4 regions of the Micromonospora sp. NPDC048169 genome follow, and region 3 is predicted to be linked to each of the others. Evidence: riboswitches for the same ligand, from Rfam matches in the RefSeq annotation. Region 3 holds a riboswitch; each other region holds the start of a gene.
The links. Region 3 has a riboswitch for cyclic di-AMP ahead of AB0D28_RS07440 (hypothetical protein). Riboswitches for the same ligand answer to the same signal wherever they lie in the genome.
Positions count from the first base shown of each region.

Region 1 (4,202 bases), on a different contig from region 3:
CGCCCGGTCGCACGGTTGGCCGTGGCCCGCCACAGGGGGAAACTGGAACCCGGTGGTCCGGATTGGGTACGCCCAGGTGTGCCCAGTTCGCGAATTGCTCATCCCGGGGGGTGGCGACCGGGGCGTGGGAGGAATACTCTCGGTCGCGGCCCGCGTACTGATGAGGCGCCCGTCATGGGCGAGTGGAGGTGCTCGCGTGAGCCTGTCGATCGTGAAGTCGGTGCGGCCGGGTGGTGTCGTCGAGATCGCGCCCCGTGGGGAGATCGACGTCGACACCGCGTACGAGGTGCGGGAAGCGATCGCCGAGGTGCTCGCGAAGGCCCGCCCCGCGCGGATCGAGCTGAACATGCGGCTTGTCACGTTCATCGACTCGGTCGGCATCAGCGCCATGGTCGCCGGCTTCCAGACCTGCGAGGTCAGCGGCGTCAAGCTCGTGGTCACCGAGCCGAGCCGGTTCGTGCACCGGCAGCTCTGGGTGACCGGCCTGCTCGGCCTCTTCGGCGCGCCCGAGCCGTGGTTCGCCGACGACACCCCCGAGGTGCTGCCCGGCGCCTGAGCGCCGTTCGCACCCCCTGCGGCCAGGGGACCTTCTACCCGTTGCCAGTCCGGCGTCGGTACGGGACGATCGTCGCGACGCACGACGGCGAGGGGGCCCGCTTGCAGAGCAGCGACAGCTTCAGCTACACCGTGCAGGCCCGGTGCAGCCGGGCCGAAGCGGTGGCCCTGCTAGGCGACCTGAGTCGCCAGGGTGAGCTGCATCCGCTGATCGTCCGGGTCCGGAAGCTGCCGGCCCGGCCCGGCGCGCTGGCCAGCTACGCGATCACCGACCGGCTGCAACTCGGCCCGCTGCACTTCCCGGTGACCTACCAGGCGGACGTGCTGATCGCGAGCGAGGACGAGGTGGTCACCGTCGCCCGGCAGCAGCCGGCGACGACCGTACGCAACCACACCCGGCTGCGCGACGAGGACGACGGCACGGTACGCGTCGAGGTGGAGATCACGCTCACCGCGCCGGCACCGCTGTTCGGGTACGCGTTCCGCCAGGCCCGGGCGGCTCACCTGGGCCTGGCGGCGCGTCTCGGAGCGACCCTGGAGGGCCGGCCGGCCTGATCCGGCCGGCCCCTTCCGGGCGCTCAGTACACCGACAGGTGCACGTGGTTGGTGTGGTCGCTGGACGGGTCGCCGTTGCCCCCGCTGTACGACTTCCACCCGCTGCTGGGCAGCCAGATCTGCTTGAACCAGATCACGTAGAGCACGGCGAGCGGGTCGGCGTTGCGCACGAAGTACGCGGCCAGGTTGTTGCCGTACGTCCGGTCGCCGCCGGAGGCCACGCCGCCGAAGCCGTTCTTCTGCGCGGCGAAGTCGCAGGCCCGCCCCTTCGGGTGCTCGCCCGAGCCGCTGGGCCGGTGGCACGAGACGTACCTGGTGAAGCCGGCCGCCTTCGCCTGTTGCAGCGCGTGCAGCGTGCGCGGGGTGATGCAGCCGTTGGCCGGGGTCGGGTCGTTGACGCTGCACGACTCCGGGGGCCAGGAGCCGTCCGAGTTGCGCGGCGCCGGCTTCGCGTTCTTGGTGGAGGTGCCCTGGACGCTGCCGCCGCTGCTGCTGCGCGTGGCGCGGTCGTTCGCCACCTCCAGGGCGCGCTCGGCCTGCTCCTTGCGCTTGGCCATCACCGTCACCTGCTTGCGCTGCTCGCGGATCTCGCCGTCGAGCTGGGCGCGGGTGCGGGTGGCCTGGTCCCGGGTGGCGATCAGGTCGCGCAGCGTACGGTCCTCGTGCGCGGCGACCTGTTCCAGCGCGGCGGCCCGGTCCATGAAGCCCTCCGGGCTGCTGCTGCCCAGCAGCACCCCGGCGGTGCCCAGGCGGCCGTTGCGGTACGCCACGGCGGCGATCTCGCCGACCTTGGCGTCGCGTACGGCCAGCTCGGCGCCGACCGTCTTGAGCTGTTCGTTCAGTTGCTTCTGGCGGCTCACCGACCGGTTCAGCGCGGCCTTGGCCTCCAGCCAGCCCTTGCTGGCGGCGTCGAGCTGGGCACGCAGTTCGGGCGTGCCGCCCTCGTCGTCGCCGCCGGGCGCGGCGGCGAGCAGGCCGGTCGCCGGCCCCGCCGAGGCGGGGGAGACCGGAACAGTCGCGACGCCGAGGGCCAGCGTCGCGACGAGCAGGGCCGCCAACCGGGCGGCTGTCCGTCGTACAGGTGCCACGTGGGGCATTCACACGTCCTTCCGTCAACGCCGACCGGGTTAGCTGACGGGTTCGGGACGGAAGATCCCTACCGCTGACGCGGATGCACCCCACGTACGTGGTTCCCCGGCTCGTCCCTGCGGACGATTAGGCGACGGCCGCCCCACCGGGGCCGGTGGCGTCCGCGGGTGCGGCCGCGACCGACACTACCGGCGCTGCCCGGGCGTGGCTCGGTGGAGCAACGCCACTAGGTGGGGCAAAACCGGCATAAGACTACAACAGCCACAGTGATTTAAGTCTGCCCTAATCACCACTCGGTCTTCCCGCACACGCCGGCCGACGCTCCGGGTTCGACCTGCAACGTGGCGTGATCGATGGAGAAGTCCTCGTGCAGGGCGGCCCGCGCGGCGGCCAGCACCTGCCCCGGGTCCACGCCCGGGTCGGTGGTCAGGTGCGCCGAGGCCACCTCCATGCCCGAGGTGAGCGTCCACACGTGCAGGTCGTGCACCTCGGCCACGCCGGGTACGGCGGCCAGCCGGTCGTGCACGGCGGTCACCTGGAGGTGCTCCGGCGCGGCCTGCACCAGGATGCGCAGCGCGGCCCGGCCGAGCCGCCAGGTGCGCGGCAGGATGAACAGGCCGATCCCGACGGCTACCAGCGGATCGGCCCACCACCAGTCGGTCGCGGCGATGACCAGCGCGGCGGCGATCACGCCGAGCGAGCCGAGCAGATCGCCGAGCACCTCCAGGTACGCCCCGCGCAGGTTGATGCTCTCCTTCGCCCCGGCGCGCAGCAGCGCGAACGCGACGATGTTGGCGAGCAGGCCGAGCACCGCCACCACGAGCATCGGGCCGGCCAGCACCTCCGGCGGCTCGCCGAACCGGCGTACCGCCTCGACCAGGACGTAGAGCGCGACGGCGCCGAGCAGCACGGCGTTGGCCAGGGCGGCGAGCACCTCCAGCCGGTAGAGCCCGAACGTGCGCTGCGGGTCGGTGCCGGCGCGGCGGGCGGCGGTGATCGCGGCCAGTGCCATGCCGATGCCGAGGACGTCGGTGAACATGTGCCCGGCGTCGGAGAGCAGCGCGAGCGAGCCGGTGGTGAAGGCGGCCACCGCCTCGACCACCATCAGGACGGCGAGCAGCGCGAAGGCGGCCCAGAGGCGGCCCCGGTGGCGGTGTGCCGCGTTGGCCACCGCGCCGCTGTGGTCATGACCTGCGCCCACGCCAACACCCTTCCTGCCCCGTACCGGCCAGGCCCAATGTATGTTCACATCGCTATGTATGCAACTGAACTGTGGGTGACGTCAGGGGCGCGGACGGGTGTCCCTCAGAGCGGGTCGAGCGTGGTGAGGCGCTGGGTCGCCCGGGACAGCGCCACGTAGAGCGTGCGTACCCCCGAACCGGGGTCGGCCCGGATCTCACTCGGCGCCACCAGCACCACGCCGTCGTACTCCATGCCCTTCGCCTGGAGGCTGGTGACCACCTGGAGCCGGCTCGCGCCGAGCGCGCCCAGCCAGCCGGCCACCTCGTCCCGGCGCGGCACCGGCGTGATCACACCAACGGTGCCCTCCACCTGCGCGAGCAGCGCCTCGGCCGCCTCGACGGTGGCCGCCGGCAGGTCGGCGGCGGGCACCGTGCGCTCGACCGGCGGCACGCCGGTGGACCGCACCGCGTCGGGCAGCGGCAGGTCCGGGTAGAGCCGGCGGATCTCCGCCGCCGCCACCGCGAAGATCTCCGCCGAGTTGCGGTAGTTGGTGGTCAGCTCGTAGCGGTGCCGCTTGCGTCGGCCCAGCGCCTGGTCCCGGGCGCGGTCCAGCTCCTGCGGGTCGCCGGTCCAGGCGGTCTGCGCCGGATCGCCGACCACCGTCCAGGACGCCAGCCGCCCGCGCCGCCCGACCATCCGCCACTGCATCGGCGAGACGTCCTGCGACTCGTCCACCACCACGTGCGCGTAGTCGCGGTAGTCGGCCGGACGCTCCCGGGCCGCCGCGCGGGCGGCACGCTGCCGGTCGGCGTACGTGCTCA
Region 1 covers NZ_JBEZMS010000050.1:28,595-32,796, reverse strand. Annotated here, with positions in the region: gene AB0D28_RS27280 (STAS domain-containing protein) at 197-556, shown strand; gene AB0D28_RS27275 (SRPBCC family protein) at 658-1,110, shown strand; gene AB0D28_RS27270 (hypothetical protein) at 1,134-2,207, opposite strand; cyclic di-AMP (ydaO/yuaA leader) riboswitch at 2,212-2,342, opposite strand; gene AB0D28_RS27265 (cation diffusion facilitator family transporter) at 2,486-3,400, opposite strand; gene AB0D28_RS27260 (AAA family ATPase) at 3,505-4,202, opposite strand, start outside.
Region 1: another riboswitch for cyclic di-AMP. It lies ahead of AB0D28_RS27270 (hypothetical protein); the one in region 3 lies ahead of AB0D28_RS07440 (hypothetical protein).

Region 2 (4,202 bases), on a different contig from region 3:
GGGTCAGGCGGCCGGGCGGCGGGTGTCGAAGCCGTGCCGGCCGCGAAGGCCCTCGGCGGCGACCGGGTCACGCCGGGCCGGTTCGGCCCCGCGCGGATCGAGCCACACCCGCACCTGCGGCGGGGCGGCGCCGGGCTGGGCCACCGGGTCGCGCCGGGTCAGCATCGCCGCCTCGACAGTGAACTCGAACAGCCGCCAGTCGCCCTGTGGCGCCGCGCGGGCGATCCGGGCCAGCCGCGTCACCGTGGCCGGGTCGGTCACCTGCCGCGCGCGCCCCGCGATGTACGCCTCGTCGTCGCTCTCCTCCGGCGGGAACGAGTGCAGCGCATAACGGCCGTCGCGTTCGAGGTCGCGGCGCTTCGGCGAGTCGACGACGAAGCACCAGAGCCCGTCGGCGGTGATCACCGGGGAGACCGGGTGGACCCGGGGGCCGCCGTCGGCGCGGACCGTGGCGAGGTAGCCGAAGCCCGGCCCATACTGCTGCATCAGGAGGCGGATCTCGTCGGCGAGGCGGGGCTCGTCGGCGGCGAATTCGGACCAGGAAGCCATGTGGACACTCTATCGAACACGTGTACGAAGATGTAGTGCGACACGCAGGTCACCCATACCGGTCGCTATGGTGTTCGGATGCTGCTCTCCGACCGCGACCTGGTCTCCGAGATCAAGGCCGGCACGCTCGCGCTGGAGCCCTTCGAGCCGACGCTGGTGCAGCCGTCGAGCATCGACGTACGCCTGGACCGGCTGTTCCGGGTCTTCAACAACCATCTCTACACACACATCGACCCGTCGAAGCAGCAGGACGACCTGACCTCGATGGTCGAGGTGCCGGAGGGACAGCCGTTCGTGCTGCACCCGGGCGAGTTCGTGCTCGCCTCCACGCTTGAGGTGATCTCGCTGGGCGACCAGCTCGCCGGGAGGCTGGAGGGCAAGTCGAGCCTGGGGCGGCTGGGGCTGCTGACCCACTCGACGGCCGGATTCATCGACCCGGGCTTCTCCGGCCACGTCACGCTGGAGCTGTCGAACGTGGCGAACCTGCCGATCACGCTCTGGCCGGGCATGAAGATCGGCCAGCTCTGCATCTTCCGGCTCTCCTCGCCGGCCGAGCACCCGTACGGCTCGGCCGTCTACGGCTCGCGTTACCAGGGGCAGCGCGGCCCGACGCCGAGCCGGTCCTGGCAGAGCTGGCGCACCTGGCCGACGCGCTGACGGACGCCCGCAGTTGTTAAGAAGGGCCCCCTCCTCTACCGGAGGCGTTAAGAGGGGGCCCTTCCTTACACCCGGCCGTAGCTGTTGATGTCGCCGTCGTCGACCCGCTTCATCGTGATGGGCTTGCCCGACTGGGAGGCGTGCACCACCCAGCCGTCGCCCACGTACATCGCCACGTGGTGCAGGTCGCCGTAGTAGAAGACGAGATCACCGGCACGCAGCTCGGCACGGCTGACCCGCTTCGTCACGCCGTGCTGCTGGCGTGCGTTGTGCGGCAGCGACACGCCGCCCTTGGCCCACGCCGCCAGGGTCAGGCCCGAGCAGTCGAAGTGGTCCGGCCCGGCCGCGCCCCAGACGTAGATCTTGCCGATCTGGGCGCAGGCGAACTTGACCGCCGCACCGGCCGCGCCACCGGGGTAGCCGGCCGGGCAGGGCGCCGGGCGCAGCGGGCCGCCGCCGCCCTTGCCGTACACCTTGAGCCGCAGCTTCTGCAGCCGGGCGATCTCGGCGTCGATCTGCTTCTTCTTCGCCGCGAGCTGGGCCTCGGTGCGCGCCAGCCCGGCGATCATCTCGTCCAGCGGCTTCTTCTTCGCCGCCAGTTCGTCGCGCAGCGCGGCGACGGAGCGCACCTGCTCGTGCTGGCGGTGCGCGAAGCGGTCGAGCAGTTCCAGGCCGTTGACCAGGTCACCCGGCGAGCGGCTGCCCAGCAGCGCGTTGACGGTGGAGAGGTTGTCGCCCTTGTAGGCGTCGGCGGCGAGCCCGCCGACCTGGCCGAGCGCGGCGTCCACCCGGGCCTGGAGGGGTGCGATCTGCCGGCCGAGCGCGTCGGCCTGCTCGCGCCGCGCGGCGAGCTGTTCGCGTACGGCGTTGACCTGTTCGATGACCGGTTCGAGCTTGTTCCAGTCGCGGTCGATCTGGGCCTCGATCTCGGCGACCGAGGGTTCGGCGTGTGCCGCGGTGGCGCCACCGGTCAGGACGACAGCGGTGCCGACCAGGGCGGCGAGGGCGGTGGTGAAGCGGGACCAGCGGGTACGCGGCACAGCCGTGGACCGGTCGACAGACCGGCTCGACGACGGCCGCGGGGCATGGAGTGCCACCGGCGTCCGTACTCCTTCTTCAGTTCCGCCTACCGGGTTAGCTGACGGATTCGGGCGGGAAGGGAGCCGCCCTACCGCATCGCTGCGGATTCACCCCAGGTACCTGGTTCCCCGGCTCGCCCACTGGCGACTCGGCGGTGCCGGTCCGTCACCGACCGGGTTGGACGGTGAGACGTACGGCCGACGATTCACCAGAGTAGGGACCACCGTTATCGATCCGCAACTTCCAGCGACGTGACACTCCGTACGCGATCCGGCGGCGAACCACTGACGGAGGTGAAATTTTCTTTCACGGCTGATTACTTACTGGAAAGGTATTGACCATCACGGGTGTGCGGAGTGAGGGTGGAGACGCAGTGACCCCCATCCCTGTCCAGGAGGTTCGATGCACCTCTCCGCCCCGCCGTCGGGCAGACGGATACTGCTCGCCGCCGCCGTGGCCACCGCCACCGCGCTGGCGACGACCGGCCCGGTGACCGCCGCGCCGGACACGTCCCCGCCCGCGAGCGACAGGCAACAACAATACGCCGCCGCGGCCGCCGAGTACGGCGTCCCGCAGAACGTGCTGCTCGGTGTCTCCTACCTGGAGTCCCGCTGGGACACCCACACCGGGCAGCCGAGCACCAGCGGCGGCTACGGCCCGATGCACCTGACCGACGCCGCGCACATCCTGGCCATGCCGGGCAGCGCCCACGTGGACGAGGACGAGGACCCGCGCGGCGACGACTCCCGTCCGCTGAAGCTCGACCCGGCCACGGCCGCCACGCCGGAGCGGGAGGCCCCGCTGCCGCCCGCCTCGCTCCAGACACTCGACGCCGCCGCCGCGCTCACCGGGCTCGACGCCGGGACGCTGCGGACCGACCCGGCCGCGAACATCCGCGGTGGCGCGGCGCTGCTGGCGTCGTACCAGAAGGCTCTGGGCGGGCCGGTCGGCGCCGGCACCGACCCGGCGGCCTGGTACGGCGCGGTGGCCCGGTACTCCGGCGCGGACACCACCGACGGCGCGGCGGCCTTCGCCGACGAGGTGTACGACCAGCTCGGCCAGGGCGCCAGCCGGACCACCGACGACGGCCAGCGGGTCACGCTCGCCGCCACCGCCGCGACGCCGGACCGCTCCCGGCTGGCCCGGCTCGGTTTGCGTAACGCCGAGCGGCCGGACGGGCTGGAGTGCCCGGTGCGGCTGGCCTGTGAGTGGATCCCCGCGCCGTACGAGCAGCTCAGCGACGACCCGGGTGACTACGGCAACCACGATCTTGGCGACCGGCCGAAGCAGCAGAAGATCGAGTACATCGTCATCCACGACACCGAGGGCTACTTCGGCCCGAGCGTCGACCTGGTGAAGCGGGCCGACTACCTGGGCTGGCACTACACGCTGCGCTCGGTGGACGGCTACATCGCCCAGCACATCAAGACCAAGGACGTCGGCTGGCACGCCGGCAACTGGTACGTCAACGCGAAGTCCATCGGCCTGGAGCACGAGGGCTTCGCCGGTCAGGGCACCTGGTACACCGAGGCGATGTACCGCACCTCCGCCAAGCTGGTGCGCCACCTGGCGCTGAAGCTCGGCATCCCGATGGACCGGCAGCACATCATCGGCCACGACAACGTGCCCGGCATCAACGCCGGCGCGGTGGGCGGCATGCACTGGGACCCGGGACCGTACTGGGACTGGTCGCACTACTTCGACCTGATGAAGGCGCCGTTCCGCACCACCGGCACCGCGCGGACCGGCCTGGTCACCATCGACCCGGACTTCGCCACCAACCGGCCGGCGTTCACCGGCTGCAACCAGCAGCCGCCGGGCGTCCCGACGCCCAGGCCGCCGGCCGAGCCGTGCCCGTCGCGCGGCTCCTCGGCGGTGATCCTGCGGACCGCGCCGAGCCCGGACGCCCCGCTCGT
Region 2 covers NZ_JBEZMS010000011.1:167,713-171,914, forward strand. Annotated here, with positions in the region: gene AB0D28_RS13055 (pyridoxamine 5'-phosphate oxidase family protein) at 4-549, opposite strand; gene dcd (dCTP deaminase) at 628-1,206, shown strand; gene AB0D28_RS13065 (NlpC/P60 family protein) at 1,272-2,303, opposite strand; cyclic di-AMP (ydaO/yuaA leader) riboswitch at 2,315-2,450, opposite strand; gene AB0D28_RS13070 (peptidoglycan recognition family protein) at 2,689-4,202, shown strand, end outside.
Region 2: another riboswitch for cyclic di-AMP. It lies ahead of AB0D28_RS13065 (NlpC/P60 family protein); the one in region 3 lies ahead of AB0D28_RS07440 (hypothetical protein).

Region 3 (4,202 bases):
TCGTCGACCGCCGCGCGGACCGCGTCCACGTCCAGCGGGTCCTGACTGGTGACGGTGACCCGGCCGCCGGCCAGGTCGACCTGGACGTCGGTGACGCCCGGAAGCGCGCTCAGCTCGGTGCTCACCGAGTTGACGCAGTGCCCGCAGGTCATGCCGCTCACCTGGTAGGTGCTCTCCATCTCGCCCTCCGATCTTATACCCCCCAGGGGTACGTTCGAGACGGTAGCATACCCCCGAGGGGTACGCTATCCTCGGTTCCATGACCGCGCCGTCCAGCCCGACCCGGGGCTACACCGCCAGCAAGGACCAACTCCTCGCCCGGCTCCGCCGCATCGAGGGTCAGGTCCGTGGCATCGAGAAGATGGTCGAGGACGACCGCTACTGCATCGACGTGCTCACCCAGATCTCGGCCATCCAGGCGGCGCTGGACAAGGTCGGCCTCGGCCTGCTCGACGGCCACGCCCGGCACTGCATGCACGAGGGCGCCGCCGAGGGCCGGGCCGACGAGATGGCGACCGAGATGATGGCCGCCGTCGGCCGCCTGATGAAGCGCGGCTGAGCGGGGACCTCCGGCCCCCGGAACCGGGCACATCGACCCGCGCCGACGCGTCGGGCCGGTCGTACCGTCGAAGTGGCGGGCAGGCCGACCCCGGCGGACCCGCGGCGACGGACGGAGGGCGGCCCGATGATGTGGCAGAGCCCGATGATGGGCTGGATGTGGATCTGGTCCCTGCTGGTGCTCGCGGTGCTGGCGGGGCTCGTCTGGGCGGCCGTGCGGTGGACCGGCCCCCAGTACCTGGGCCCGACGACGGCCCGGCGCATCCTGGACGAGCGGTACGCGCGCGGCGAGATCGACGAGGACGAGTACCGGCGACGCCGGGCCGGTCTGGCCTGATCACGCGAGGCGAGCGTCACCGGTCCCGGTGAGGTCAGGCTGCCTACCATGGCCGGGCGACGACCCGGACGTGGTCGACACGTCCGCGCCGCCCGGGTGACCAGACCGGTCCGGCGGACCAGGCGTCGCCCCGACCGTTGGGAGAGACGCCATGGGTGCCGACCACACCCGCCCCGCACCCGCCGCGCCGCCGGGCGTACGCCGGCTGCTCGTCGCCGTGGTGGTGCCGCTGTTCGCGCTCACCGTGATCGCGGCGCTGGTCCTCTGGCCCCGGCAGGACCGGGAGCCGGTCGGCGGCGCGGACGTCCCCCGCTACCACGGCACGGTGACCCGGGTGGTCACCGAGCCCTGCCCGCCGACCCCGGAGGCCCCGGACGGCGGGGGCGGCCCCTGCGGCACCGTGACGGTGACCGCCGAGCAGGGCCCGGACGCGGGCCGCCAGGTCGAGACGCCGATCCCGGCCGGGCCCGGCGCGCCCCGGGTCGCGGTCGGCGACGAGGTGGTCCTGGTCGAGCTGACCGATCCGGCCGACCCGGCGGTGAAGTCCTACAACATCGCCGAGCACCAGCGCGGCACACCGCTGATCTGGCTGATGGTGCTGTTCGCCGCCGCGATCGTGGCGTTCGGCCGCTGGCGCGGGCTGGCCGCGCTCGCCGGCCTGGCGGCCAGCTTCGCCATCCTGCTCGGCTTCGTGCTGCCAGGCATCGGCGCCGGCCAGCCGCCGCTGCTGGTGGCCATCGTCGGCGCCGCGTTGATCATGTTCGTGGTGCTCTACCTGACCCACGGGATCACCGCGCAGACGTCGGTGGCGGTGCTCGGCACGCTGGGCAGCCTGGTGATCACCGGCGTGCTCGGCCTGCTCGCCACGTCCGCCACCCACCTGACCGGCTTCGGCAGCGAGGACGCCACCACGCTGTCCATGTTCCAGGCCGACGTGGACCTGCACGGCCTGCTGCTGGCCGGCATCATCATCGGCTCGCTGGGCGTGCTGGACGACGTCACAGTCACCCAGGCGGCCACCGTCACCGAACTGGCGCACGCCAACCCCGGGCTGTCCCGGCGGCAGCTCTACCGCGCGGCGACCCGGGTCGGCCGGGCCCACATCGCGTCCACCGTCAACACCATCGTGCTGGCGTACGCGGGCGCCTCGCTGCCGCTGCTGCTCCTGCTGGTCGCCGACTCCCGCCCGGTCAGCGAGATCCTCACCAGCGAGTTCCTCGCCCAGGAGATCGTCCGCAGCGCGGTGGCCACGCTCGGCCTGATCGCCGCCGTACCGCTGACCACCGGCCTGGCCGCGATCGTGACCACCGCCGGACGGCGCCCGCGCGGCGCGGAGCCGGCGCCGCCCGCGCCCCGGCCGCCGGCCGGACGGGACGACGCGCTGGAGGCGCTCGGCGGCGGAAGGAGTACGGAGGCCGCATGGTGAGACTCCGCAGCGTGACCATCGATTTCAAACGCGACGCTGGTCACGGTGCGCCACGGCGAAATCTCGCTATTGGTCGGCTTCCGGACGTAGATCCTCACGAGTGCTGTCGGGTAACCTCGCTGCCGGTCACCGCCGAAGGCGCGCACCGGCGCCAGCGGTGCCGCCGCCCAATCGCCCACGGGCGAGCCGGGGAACCAGGTACATGGGGTGAATCCGCGACAGCGGTAGGGGCCACTTCCGTCCCGAACCCGTCAGCTAACCCGGTCGGCGGCCGACGGAAGGGAACACTGTGACGGCACCCCTGCGCCGCTGGCTGACACCCGTGGTGGCCGTGCTGGCCTCACTGGCCGTGCTGGCCGGGCCGACGCCGGCGACCGCGGCCCCCGCCGCGGCGGCACCCGGCAACCCCTCGGGCCACGAGGAGGACGGCGAACCGCCGCTCATCACCGAGGCGATCGACTCCGCCAACCGGAACTTCCTCCAGGCCAAGGCGAAGCTCGCCAAGTCGCAGGACCGCCAGCGGCGGCTGGCGGCCGAGGTGAAGACGGCACAGGCCGAACTCGACGCGCTCAGCCCGCAGGTCAACCAGCTCGCCGCCCAGTCCTACCGGACCGGCCGGATGGGCGCGATGGCGATGCTGCTGGAGAGCAACTCCCCCGACTCGTTCGTCCGCCGGGTCAACGCCCTGGACGAGCTGAACCTCCTCAACGCGCAGCGCCTGGCCGCCATCAACGCGGTCAAGACCCGCGCCGAGCAGGCCAAGATCGCGATGGACGCCGAGGTCCGCGAGCAGGAGAAGCAGAAGAACGCGATGGAGCGCGAGAAGGTGCAGGCCGAGCGCGCGCTGAAGCTGGTCGGCGGTCTCGGCTTCACCGGCGGACTGGTCTCCGCCACCTCACCGGTCGCCAAGATCGCCCCCGGCCGCACCGCCGACGGCGGGTGGAAGGCCGAGTCGTGCAGCGAGGACGACCCGACCACCTCGGGCTGCGTCACGCCGCGCACGCTGCACGCCTACAAGGAGGTCCGGCGCGCGGGCTTCAAGCGCTTCGTGGGCTGCTACCGGTCCGGCGGGCCGTGGGAGCACCCCAAGGGCAAGGCGTGCGACTGGTCGCTGCAGAACAGCGGCTTCGCACCCTGGCACAACAATGACACCCGCAGGTACGGCAACGAGGTGGCCGCCTTCCTCATCCGCAACGCCGACCGGCTGGGCATCTACTACGTCATCTGGAACCGGCAGATCTGGTTCCCGGCCACCGGCTGGCGCTCCTACAGCGGGCCGTCGAACCACACCGACCACGTCCACATGTCGCTGCTCTGACGCCGGACACCACGAAGAAGGGGCCGCCCTCGGGCGGCCCCTTTCGTCTTCCCCGTGGATCAGCTCGCCAGCGCCGGGTCCGCGGGCGCCGCCGGGGCGGGCAGCGGGGCCGGGGCCTGCGCCACGGTCCGCACCTCGCCGCCGGCGAGACGGTACGACATGCCGACCACCGTGCACCGCCCCGCCGCCACCCGCTCGGCCAGCACGGTGGACCGGGCCAGCAGCGTCTCCACGGTCTGCGCGATGTGCACGTCGATGATGCCGTCGAGGTCCTCGACGCCCTGGCGGGCGGCGCGCAGCAGGCTGGGCGAGACCGCGTCCACCACCGCGCCCAGGTGCCCGGCCGGGGCGGCGCCGGTCCGGACCCCCTCGCGGGCGGCCTGGACCGCGCCGCACGAGTCGTGCCCGAGCACCACCACGAGCGGAGTGCCCAGCACGGTGACGGCGTACTCGACGCTGCCGAGCACCTCCGGCCCGGCGGTGTGCCCGGCGGTACGCACCACGAAGAGGTCACCGAGGCCGCGATCGAAGATGATCTCGGCGGCGAGCCGCGAGTCGGAGCA
Region 3 covers NZ_JBEZMS010000006.1:18,119-22,320, reverse strand. Annotated here, with positions in the region: gene AB0D28_RS07460 (heavy-metal-associated domain-containing protein) at 1-179, opposite strand, end outside; gene AB0D28_RS07455 (metal-sensitive transcriptional regulator) at 260-559, shown strand; gene AB0D28_RS07450 (SHOCT domain-containing protein) at 686-895, shown strand; gene AB0D28_RS07445 (YibE/F family protein) at 1,047-2,321, shown strand; cyclic di-AMP (ydaO/yuaA leader) riboswitch at 2,476-2,607, shown strand; gene AB0D28_RS07440 (hypothetical protein) at 2,611-3,639, shown strand; gene AB0D28_RS07435 (carbonic anhydrase) at 3,699-4,202, opposite strand, start outside.

Region 4 (4,202 bases), on a different contig from region 3:
CGCACGTTCTGGACCGAGTTCGGGCCGGTGGTCAAGGAGGGTCTGCTGGAGGACCCGGACAACACCGAGACGCTGCTGGAGCTGGTGCGCGCCGCCAGCACCCACGACCCGGCCGAGCCGACCACGCTGCGCGCGTACGTGGAGCGGATGCGCGACGGCCAGACCGAGATCTACTACGCCACCGGCGAGAACCGGACCACCATCGAGAACTCGCCGCACCTGGAGGCGTTCCGCGCCAAGGGCTACGAGGTGCTGATCCTCACCGACCCGGTGGACGAGGTGTGGGTCGAGCGGGTCGGCGCGTACGACGGGAAGACGCTGCGCTCGGTCGCCAAGGGCCAGGTGGACCTGGAGACCGACGAGGAGAAGGAGAAGGCCGAGGCGGAACGGCAGGAGTACGCCGACCTGCTCACCTTCCTCGGCGGCGCGCTCGCCGACAGCGTCAAGGAGGTGCGCCTGTCCACCCGGCTGACCACCTCACCGGCCTGCGTCGTGGGCGACGCGCACGACATGACGCCGACGCTGGAGAAGATGTACCGGGCCATGGGCCAGGAGGTGCCCCAGGTCAAGCGGATCCTGGAGCTGAACCCGGCCCACCCGCTGGTCACCGGGCTGCGCAAGGCGCACGGGGAGGGCGGCGACCCGGCCGCGCTGACCGAGACCGCCGAGCTGCTGTACGGCATGGCGCTGCTGGCCGAGGGCGGCGAGCTGGCCGACCCGGCCCGGTTCACCCGGATCCTGGCCGACCGCCTGGCCCGCGGCCTGTAGCGGTGAGGCGGGGCCCCTTCTCGTCGCCGGCGCGACAAGAAGAAGGGGCCCCGCCTCACAACTGGCAGGGGAAGAACCCGTGCCGGGCCAGCGGCTCGACGATCTGGTGCTCCTCGTACGACAGGTGCGACAGCAGCGTGTCGGTGAGCAGGTCCACCGCCTCCTGGAGTCCGGTGAAGTCGCCGGGCCGGCGGACCAGCTCCACGAGCGCGCGGTCGACGCTCTCCACCACGCCGTGGATCACCACGTGTTCCTCCTCGAGGCGGTCCAGCACGGCGGCCAGCCCGGTCTCGGAGCGGCGCAGGTGCGGGAAGATCGAGGCGTCCTCAAGCCCGTGGTGCTGGGTGACCATGGTGCAGTACGCCGCGCAGTAGGCCCCGAGCGTCCAGTTGTTCTGCCGCATGGTCATCTCGTTCAGCGCGGCCCGCGCCCGGCCCGGCGAGACAGTGCCCCGCTTGACCTGTTCCAGCAGGTCGCGCACCTGGGCCAGCTCCTGGCGCAGGTGGTCGTGCACGTCCACCAGGTGCTGCCCGGCGGCCTGTCCCCGGGGCGGGTAGACGTGCCCGGCCGGCGGCGGCGGGGCGCTCGGGCGAGTGGACTCGTCCCAGGGGCGGCGCGCGCTCAGGCGTACCCCCGGGTCCGGGGTGGGCGTGACCCCGAGCGTGCTGGGCGCGCCGGCGGCGGCCTGTTGCCCGGTGGCCGCGCGGGGCTCGGGCGGGGTGCGCTCGGCGGCGACCAGCTCGCGCACGGCGGGCGCGACCTCCTGGCCGAAGATCTGGATCGCGCGCGGCTCGTCGCTGCCGAGGATGAACGTGGTGATGCCGTGCTCCAGCGTGAGCCCGGCCAGCTCCTCGACCCACTGTTCCGGCGGCCCGGCCAGGAAACCGGCCGACGAGCGGGCGAACGTGCCTGTCACGTTGAGCATGCGGCGGATCGCGGCCGGGTCGCGTCCGGCGGCCCGGGCGCCCTCGTCCACCAGCGCGTTCAGGGCGGGCAACTCGTCGGGACCCTTCGGCAGGTACGACAGCGACGGCAGCCAGCCGTCCGCGGCGCGGCCCACCAGGCGCAGCATGCGCGGCTTGTACGCGCCGACCCAGATGCCCACCGGGTGGGCGGGCGCCGGGCCGCGCTTGGCGCCGACCACCCGGTAGTGCTCGCCGTCGACACGGATCATGCCGCGGTGGTCGGTGTCCCAGACCTCGCGGATCACCCGGATCGCCTCGTCGAGGGCGTCGACGGCCGCGCCGGGGGACAGGCGCCGCCCGCCCGTTGCCTCGATCGCGTCCCAGAAGGCGCCCGCGCCGAGCCCCAGCTCGACCCGGCCGCCGGTGAGCAGGTCCAGGCTGGCGACGCTGCGCGCCAGCACCACCGGCTGGCGCAACGGCAGGTTGAGGACGTTTCCGGCCAGGCGGACGCGTTCGGTGGCGGCGGCCACGTAGGACATCAGCGTCCAGGTGTCCAGGAAACCCGGCTGGTACGGGTGGTCCTGGAAGGTGACCAGGTCCAGTCCGACCTGCTCGCAGAGCCGGGCCAGCGCCACCACCTGGTCCGGCTGCGCGGCGGCGGGGGTGAGGAAGCCGCCGAAGGTCAGCTCGTGTCCGTGATCGGTCATCCGTCCCGCCTCCCGTGATCTTGCCCAGTCCTGCCACGGTAGCGCCCGGTCGCCCGGCCGGGTGAAGGGCATCACAAGAAGTGGATGATCGGCGCAAAGCGCTCCTAGCGTCGGTTTCGTTCGCAGTAGCGGACACCGCGGGCCGGAAACGCCAAATCCCGCCGCCGGCCGCGGTCACCGAACCTCGTGCGGGAGCGGGGGAACCACACGTTCCACGGTGCATCGTCACCTCGGGGTGAAGCCGCCACCGGCGGCCGGGCTCCTCGGCCCGAACCCGACAGCTCACCTCGTCGGCGTGGAGGAATCCACATGGCAACCGAATACTCAGCCCGAAGCCGCCGTACCGCTCTCGGAGCGGTGATGGCCGGCGCCGCCCTCGGCGCCGCGACCCTGTTCGGCTCGGCCGCTCCGGCCAGCGCGGGCGTCAACTGGGACGCCGTCGCACGCTGCGAGTCGGGCGGGAACTGGAAGATCAACACCGGCAACGGCTACTACGGCGGGCTCCAGTTCTCCCGTGCCACCTGGAACGGCTACGGCGGCCAGAAGTACGCCGCCCGCGCCGACCTGGCCAGCCGGTCCGAGCAGATCGCCGTCGCGGAGAAGGTGCTGCGCGGGCAGGGCATCGGCGCCTGGCCGGTCTGCGGCAAGAAGGGCGGCTCGGCGAAGAAGAGTTCCGGGCCGGCTGCGGCCGAGAAGCGGTCAGGCGCGAAGAAGGCCGCGCCGCGGCGACCGGCCACGAAGAGGGCCGCGCCGGAGCGGGCCACCACCCTCGTCGCGCCACAGCCCAGGACCGGCACCGGGACGTACCTGGTCCGGCCGGGGGACACGCTGTCGGAGATCGCCGTGGCGCAGCGCGTGGACGGCGGCTGGCGTGCCCTGCACGAGCGCAACCGCGCGGTGGTGGGCGACGACCCGGGGCTGATCTTCCCCGGTCAGCGGCTGCGTCTGCGCTGACCGGTCTCGCGGACGCCCGGCCGCTTCACCCCGGCCGGGCGTCCGCGCCCGTGCGACACGCCGCGTTGCCGGTGTCCGGCCTGCTCGCGGCACCGGGACGCGGCCCGCGAGGGCCGGTAGGCGCGATTCGTCGGGGGCGGTTGCTAGGGTCACGGTCCTCGGCTAAGACGTGAAGAAAGCGCTGATATGACCAACGACCCGTTCTCGGCGGCGGCGAGCATCGACGAGCTGCTGACCCGTACGCAGCAGGCGCTCACCGCGATGCGCTCCCGGGCCTCGGCGCACGCCGACGGCGAGGCGGCCGACCTGCTGCGCGCCGAGGGCACGGCCGCCGGCGGCCGGGTCCGCGCCGTCGCCGTCCAGGGTGGCCGGCTGGATTCCGTGACGATCGACCCGGAGCTGGCCGGCGAGCCGCTGGACGTCCTCGGCGGGCACCTCGTCGCCGCCGCCAATGCCGCGCTGTCCGAGCTGGACGCCCAGGTCAGCGCATCTGCGCGGGCCGACGCCGATGCGCTCGCCGCCCGGCTCGGCAGCATGGGCGACCAGGCCGAGCTGTTCGGCCGCGCGATGCACGAGGCTGCCGCGCGGATCCACCGCGACCGCGGCACCGCGTCCCAGGGCGCCCGCCCGGCCTGACGAACCGGGTGCCCACCCGGACGACGCGACGAAGCGCCCGGCTCGACGCGATGCCGTCCGGCAAGCCGCGATGCCGTCCGGCCAGGCGCCGTGAGGGGCCCGGCCGGGCATGACGAGGCGGCCGGCCGTCGGGAGGACGACGACCGGCCGCGCTACGCCACGGTCAGCTCAGGGTGACCGCGGTGTCGTCGACGACGAAGGACGTCTGCAACGAGCTGTCCTCCACGCCGCT
Region 4 covers NZ_JBEZMS010000030.1:15,865-20,066, reverse strand. Annotated here, with positions in the region: gene htpG (molecular chaperone HtpG) at 1-768, shown strand, start outside; gene AB0D28_RS22740 (LLM class flavin-dependent oxidoreductase) at 824-2,380, opposite strand; cyclic di-AMP (ydaO/yuaA leader) riboswitch at 2,546-2,691, shown strand; gene AB0D28_RS22735 (transglycosylase family protein) at 2,690-3,334, shown strand; gene AB0D28_RS22730 (YbaB/EbfC family nucleoid-associated protein) at 3,521-3,970, shown strand; gene AB0D28_RS22725 (M4 family metallopeptidase) at 4,134-4,202, opposite strand, start outside.
Region 4: another riboswitch for cyclic di-AMP. It lies ahead of AB0D28_RS22735 (transglycosylase family protein); the one in region 3 lies ahead of AB0D28_RS07440 (hypothetical protein).